2 linked regions of the Variovorax paradoxus genome follow. The protein of the gene in region 2 interacts with the protein of the main gene of each other region in a pairwise test. Links are inferred from orthologs where the notes say so. Each region holds a gene or a part of one and is shown on either strand. Other genes may lie near its edges.

Region 1 (3,283 bases), 2.8 Mb from region 2 along the record:
ATGGGTTTCATGCAACGCAGAAGTTTTGTCGCCGGAACGGCGGTTTTCGCAGCGGGCCTGGCCCATCTCTCCTCCGCGCAAGCCGCCGAGGCCGGGGTGAGCGACAGCGAGATCGTGCTCGGCAGCTCGGCCGTGCTGAGCGGCCCGCTCGGCTCGCAGATCAAGGTCGTGCACAACGGCGCCGGCCTGGCCTTCGATGCCATCAATGAACAGGGCGGCGTGGGCGGCCGCAAGATCAAGCTGGTGGCGCTGGACGACGAGCTCAAGCCCGAGAAGGCGCTCGAGAACTACGGCAAGCTGCTGAGCGACCACCGCGTGTTCGCATTCTTCGGCTGCGTGGGCTCGGGCACCACGTCCGCTGCGGCCAAGCTGCTGCAGCAAAGCGGCGCGCCCAGCGTCGGCGGCTACGGCGTGGGCGACAGCGCGCGCGAACGCGTGGCGGGCTCGGCCTACTTCGTGCGCGCCAGCAATGCGCGCGAGGCGCAGGCGCTGGTCGAGCACCTGGCCACCATCGGCGTGAACAAGATCGCGATCGCCCACCTGGACAACCCCGGCGGCGTCGAGGCGGTGAAGCTGATCGAGGCGGCCATGGCCACCCGCAAGCTGGCGCCGAGCGCGGTGGTCGCGGTGAAGGGGGACGGCTCGACCTCCGCCGCCGCCGGCAAGACACTCGCCGACAGCCAGCCCCAGGCCGTTCTGATGTACCTGGCCGGCACCGTGACCGGCGAGGTGATCAAGGCCATGTACGCCGCCGGCAGCAAGCCGATGTTCTATGGCATGTCGGTGGTCTCGGGCGAAGTCACGGCCAGGGTGGTTCCGCTGCAGGCGGGCGGGCTGGCCATCTCGCAGGTCACGCCCTACCCCTGGGGCGAGGTGGAAGTCGTCACGCGCGACTATCGCCGGCTGGCCGATCGCGCGCAGGTGCCGGTGGGCTACGGCAGCTTCGAGGGCTACCTGAACGCGCTGGTGATGATCGAGGCGATCAAGCGCACCGGGCGCGACCTGACGCGCGCGCGCCTGCACGCGACGCTGCGCGCACTCAAGCTGCGCCTGGCCGGCATGGACATCGATTTCTCGACCGGCAGCACCACCGGCTCGCAGTTCATCGAAATGGTGCGCGTGACGCCCGAAGGCCGCTTCGTGCGCTGAACGGGCGGCCAGGTTCGCCGGGCGGTTGGCGCACGCGCTCTAATAGCGCCATGTGCCAACTGCTTGGAATGAACTGCAACACGCCCACGGACGTGGCCTTCAGCTTTACCGGCTTCGCGCAGCGCGGCGGCCGCACCGACCATCATGCCGACGGCTGGGGCATTGCGTTCTTCGAGGACCGCGGGCTGCGCCACTTCGTGGACCACATGCCCGCGAGCGAATCGCCGGTGGCCGAGCTGATCCGGCGCTACCCGATCCAGAGCCGCAACGTCATTGCCCACATCCGCAAGGCGACCCAGGGCGCCGTCAACCTGCAGAACTGCCACCCCTTCGTGCGCGAGCTCTGGGGCCGCTACTGGGTGTTCGCCCACAACGGCGACCTGAAAGACTTTCGGCCGCGCCTGCACGGCAACTTCCACCCGGTGGGCAGCACCGACAGCGAGCACGCCTTCTGCTGGATCATGCAGGAGCTGGCCAAGTCGCATGCGGGCGTGCCGAGCATCGAGGAGCTCACGCTCACGCTGCGCGAACTGGCGCCGCAGCTCGCGGGCCACGGCACCTTCAACTTCATGCTGTCGAACGGGCAGGCGCTCTGGGCCCATGCCTCGACCCACCTCTGGTACGTGGAGCGGCGCCATCCCTTCGTGACCGCGCAGCTGTCGGACGAAGACCTGGAGATCGACTTCGCTCAGCACACCACGCCGAACGACCGCGTGGCGGTGGTCGTGACCGCGCCGCTCACCACCAACGAAAGCTGGACGGCTTTCGCGCCTGGCGAATTGCGCGTGTTCGTGGACGGCGAGCTGGCGGCGTTCTGAAGCTGGCCCCGCCTCAGGCGCCGGCCAGGTGCGCTTCCAGCGCGTCGATGAACATCGCCGGCACGTCGAAGCCGGTCTGTTCGGTGATCTCCTGGAAGCAGGTCGGGCTGGTCACGTTGATCTCGGTCACGGAGTCGCCGATCACGTCGAGCCCGATCAGGAGCAGGCCGCGCGGCGCGAGGGCGCGGCCAATGGCCTCGGCGATCTCGCGGTTGCGCGCGGTGAGCGGCTGCGCCACGCCCTTGCCGCCGGCCGCAAGGTTGCCGCGCACTTCGGAGCCCTGCGGAATGCGCGCCAGCACGAACGGCGCCGGCTCGCCCGCGATGATCAGAATGCGCTTGTCGCCCTGCACGATGTCAGGCACGAAGCGCTGCACCATGATGGTCTCGGCGCCGTTCTTGTTGAGCGTCTCGACGATGGAGCCGAGGTTCAGCGCATCCTGCCTCACGCGGAAGATGCCCATGCCGCCCATGCCGTCGAGCGGCTTGAGGATGATGTCGCCGTGCTCGGCATGGAAGTCGCGCACGGCCTGCGCGCTGCGCGTGACCAGCGTGGGCGTGGTGAACTGCGGAAACTCCATGATCGCGAGCTTCTCGGGATGGTCGCGCAGCGCGCGCGGCTTGTTCACCACGCGCGCGCCTTCGCGCTCGGCCTGCTCGAGCAGGTGGGTGGCGTAGATGTACTCGGCGTCGAAGGGCGGGTCCTTGCGCATGAGCACCGCGTCGAATTCCTTCAGCGCCTTCGATTCGCGGATGTCCTCGCGGTACCAGGCCTTGCTGTCTCCGGTGAGCGTGATCTGCTGCACGTTGGCCGTGACCAGGCCGCCCGACACCCACTGCAGGTCTTCCGGCAGGCAGGCCGCGATGCGGTGGCCGCGGCGCTGGGCCTCGCGCATCATCGAGAAGGTGGTGTCCTTGTAGATCTTGAAGTGATCGAGCGGGTCGGCGACGAAGAGGATGTTTTTCATCTGGGAGTCTTTCCGGCGCCGGGTGTGGCCGCCATGTTGCTGCTGTCTGGCGCGATGTTGCCGGAAGCGGCGATGTCCTTGCCGGCGGAGGCCTTTGTGCGCCCGGCCTGCTGCACCGCAGGTGCGAGCGCACCCGCCGCCACGCCCCCGAAGGCAGAGCGGCTCAGAAGATCCTTGAAGAAGCGCATCCCGGCAATTGTGCCGGGGACGCGCGGCTGCGAAGGTCATCGCGTTGGCGATCGGCACGAGAATTGCGGCAGCACCGTCGTGCTTCCCGCCACGCACCGCATGGCCTGCATGCTGGAGAGAGAGAACCCATGAATACGCTTGCTTCGTCCGACGCGCCCGC
Region 2 (3,216 bases):
CATGCATATCTCATGGTTCTTTCCGTTTCGTACCGTCGATTTGAAGGAGTTGCATGGACTTCACCTTGAACCCCGCGCTGGATGCCCATGACACCCGCATCCTGGCCGAACTGCAGGGCGATGCGCGGCTCACCATGGCCGAACTCGGCCGCCGCGTGCACCTGAGCCAGCCGGCCGTGACCGAACGCGTGAAGAAGCTGGAGGCCGCGGGCGTGATCAGCGGCTACCGCGCAACCGTGAACCTCGGCAAGCTCGGCTATGGCATTCGCGCGATTATCCGCGTGGGCCGCGCCGACTATGCGCGCGTGGTGGAGCTGGTGCAGCAGACGCCCGAATGCGTCAATGCCTACAACGTGACCGGCGACGACAGCTGGATATTGGAGATCGCCGTCATCGACGTGAGCCACCTCGATGCGGTCGTGACCAAGTTCTGCATCCTCACAGAGACGGCCACCTCGATCATCCTGAACCCGGCGCGCGAGCACCAGCCGATGCTGCCGCCTCAGCGTTCGGACGTCAGGCCGCCGATCAGGAAAGTGCTCAACGCGTAGCGGCCAGCGCGCTGAAGGCCGCCACCACCTCGGGCGGCGCCTGCACCATCTCGATCAGCACGCCCTCGCCCGCGATCGGAAACTGGTCGTTCGCCTTCGGATGCAGAAAGCAGATGTCGAAGCCCGCCGCGCCCTTGCGGATGCCGCCGGGTGCAAAGCGCACGCCCTGCGCGGTGAGCCACTCGACGGCCTTGGGCAGGTCGTCGATCCACAGGCCCACATGGTTGAGCGGCGTCGCGTGAACGGCGGGTTTCTTCTCGGGGTCGAGCGGCTGCATCAGGTCGACCTCGACCTTGAACGGCCCGCTGCCCATCGAACAGATGTCCTCGTCGACGTTCTCGCGCTCGCTCTTGAAGGTACCCGTGACTTCGAGCCCCAGCATGTCGACCCAGAGCTTCTGCAGACGCAGCTTGTCGGGCCCGCCGATGGCGATCTGCTGGATGCCCAGCACCTTGAAGGGGCGTGCCGTGGCAGTCATGCGGAGCAACCTTCCGGCTGCTCCTGCACCTGCCGCGCATTGAGGCCGAGCTTGCGCAGCAGCACCGTGTCGGCTTCGACGTCGGGATTGCCGGTCACGAGCAGCTTGTCGCCGTAGAAGATCGAATTCGCGCCGGCCATGAAGCACAGGGCCTGCACCGCGTCGCCCATCTGCTGGCGGCCTGCCGACAGGCGCACGCGCGCGGTCGGCATGGTGATGCGCGCGACCGCGATCATGCGCACGAAGTCGAAGGGATCGACCGGCTCCGAATCGGCCAGCGGCGTGCCCGGCACGCGCACCAGGCTGTTGATCGGCACCGACTCCGGATAAGGATTCAGGTTGGCCAGCTGCGCGATCAGCCCCGCGCGGTGCACCGGCTGCTCGCCCATGCCGACGATGCCGCCGCAGCACACGCTGATGCCGGCGCTGCGCACATGGGCCAACGTGTCGAGCCGGTCCTGGTAGGTGCGCGTGTCGACCACGTCGGTGTAGTACTCGGGCGCGGTGTCGAGGTTGTGGTTGTAGTAGTCCAGGCCCGCGGCCTTGAGCTGGTGCGCGTGGTGCGGCTCCAGCATGCCGAGCGTGGCGCAGGTCTGCAGGCCCAGCCCCTTCACGGCCTCGACCAGCACCGCCACCTTCTCGACGTCGCGGTCCTTCGGCGCACGCCATGCGGCACCCATGCAAAAGCGCGTGGCGCCGGCGTCCTTGGCGGCCTGTGCGGCGCGCACCACCTCGTCGACCTCCATCAGCTTCTGCGCCTTCACGCCGGTGTCGAACTCGGCCGACTGCGGGCAATAGCCGCAGTTCTCGGGGCAGCCACCGGTCTTGACCGAGAGCAGCGTCGCGAGTTCGATGTCGCCTTCGGGGAAGTGCTGGCGGTGCACCGTCTGCGCCTCGAACAGCAGGTCCATCAGCGGCTTGTCGAGCAGCGCCTGAATCGCCTCGACCGTCCACGGGCCTTGCGGTGCCGCGGCCTTGGCCGGCCGGTGCAGTGTGACAGGCGCCGAGATGGGAACTTCAATAAAAGGAGCGGAGGTCGTCATATCAGTGGGACTTTCATAACTGCGCGAAGCGTTGCCTGTTCGGGAAACACCGCGGAACCGGCTTCGCCGGGCCGCAGGTGTTGCCCCCGGAAGGGGGTTGGAGAAGCGACACGAAGTGCGCGAAGCCTGGGGGTGAGCTTTATTCAAACTCCAGAATGATTTGATCGACGGCGAGCGATTCGCCCTTGTCCGCCGAAATCTTGCCGACCACGCCGTCCTGCGTGGCGAACAGCACGTTTTCCATCTTCATGGCCTCGATCACGGCCAGCTTCTCGCCGGCACGCACCTGCTGGCCCGGCTGCACCGACACCTCGACCAAGAGGCCCGGCATCGGCGACATCAGGAACTTGCTCAGGTCCGGCGGCGCCTTGTAGGGCATCAGTTCGAGCAGGCGCGCGCCCCGGGGCGACAGCACCATCGCCTCGACCTGCGTACCGTCGTGCGACACGCGCAGCGCCAGCGGGTTCCTGCCGGCTCCGCGCTCGACCTGTGCGGTGAAGGGCCGGTCGTTGACCATGCCTTGCACGCGGATGGCGCCGAGCGCAAAGCCGCTGTCGATCTTGTAGTTTTTTTCGCCCACGGCCACGGCGCTGGCGCCGGTCTTGCCGTGGAAGTCGGTGACCGACACCGGATGGTGCACATGCTTGCCCTCCGGCCCGAGCTCCACCACCACGAACTGCTCGCCCACCTTCACGCCGTGGCCTTCGAGCTGTCCGCTGATGCCCGAGGCGCGCGCACGATAGCGGCGGTGCACATAGGCCGCGAGCGCGATCAGGAACGAAGGATCGGCGTGCGGCACGTCTTCGGCATGGAAGCCCTTGCCGTAGTGTTCGGCGATGAAGCCGGTATTGAAATCGCCCGCCACGAACTTCGGATGCGCGAGCAGTGCGGCCTGGAACGGGATGTTGCTGCTGATGCCGCGGATCACGAAGCCATTGAGCGCCTCGCGCATGCGGGCAATCGCATGCTGCCGATCCTTGCCGTGCACGATGAGCTTGGCGATCATCGAGTCGTAGTACATCGGGATCTCACCGCCGTCGTACACGCCGGTGTCCACGCGCACACCGTTCAGGTGCTCGGTATCGCTCGCGAACATGGTCTCGGCCGGCGGCTGGAACTTCACCAGGCGGCCGGTCGAAGGCAG

What was found.
Region 1: the proteins of bioB (region 2) and QFZ47_RS14915 interact in binary tests that used the Escherichia coli proteins (3 or more experiments, as listed by UniProt). The link is inferred for Variovorax paradoxus from one-to-one orthologs.

The regions. Positions count from the first base shown.
Region 1 is NZ_JAUSXL010000002.1:2,377,929-2,381,211, reverse strand. The notes cover bases 113-3,083. They hold QFZ47_RS14915 (class II glutamine amidotransferase), read left to right. Parts: upstream 113-1,199; coding sequence 1,200-1,967; downstream 1,968-3,083. Other genes in these bases: QFZ47_RS14905 (hypothetical protein), read right to left, coding at 2,931-3,083; gshB (glutathione synthase), read right to left, coding at 1,981-2,934; QFZ47_RS14920 (ABC transporter substrate-binding protein), read left to right, coding at 113-1,149. Also shown: more of QFZ47_RS14920, read left to right, coding at 10-112; more of QFZ47_RS14905, read right to left, coding at 3,084-3,122; QFZ47_RS14900 (nuclear transport factor 2 family protein), read left to right, coding at 3,252-3,283.
Region 2 is NZ_JAUSXL010000002.1:5,170,548-5,173,763, forward strand. Bases 50-2,953 are described here. They hold bioB (biotin synthase BioB), read right to left. Parts: upstream 2,073-2,953; coding sequence 1,026-2,072; downstream 50-1,025. Other genes in these bases: QFZ47_RS28140 (Lrp/AsnC family transcriptional regulator), read left to right, coding at 54-551; QFZ47_RS28145 (VOC family protein), read right to left, coding at 541-1,029; QFZ47_RS28155 (acetyl-CoA carboxylase biotin carboxylase subunit), read right to left, coding at 2,212-2,953. In the rest of the region: more of QFZ47_RS28155, read right to left, coding at 2,954-3,216. UniProt on the Escherichia coli protein: Catalyzes the conversion of dethiobiotin (DTB) to biotin by the insertion of a sulfur atom into dethiobiotin via a radical-based mechanism.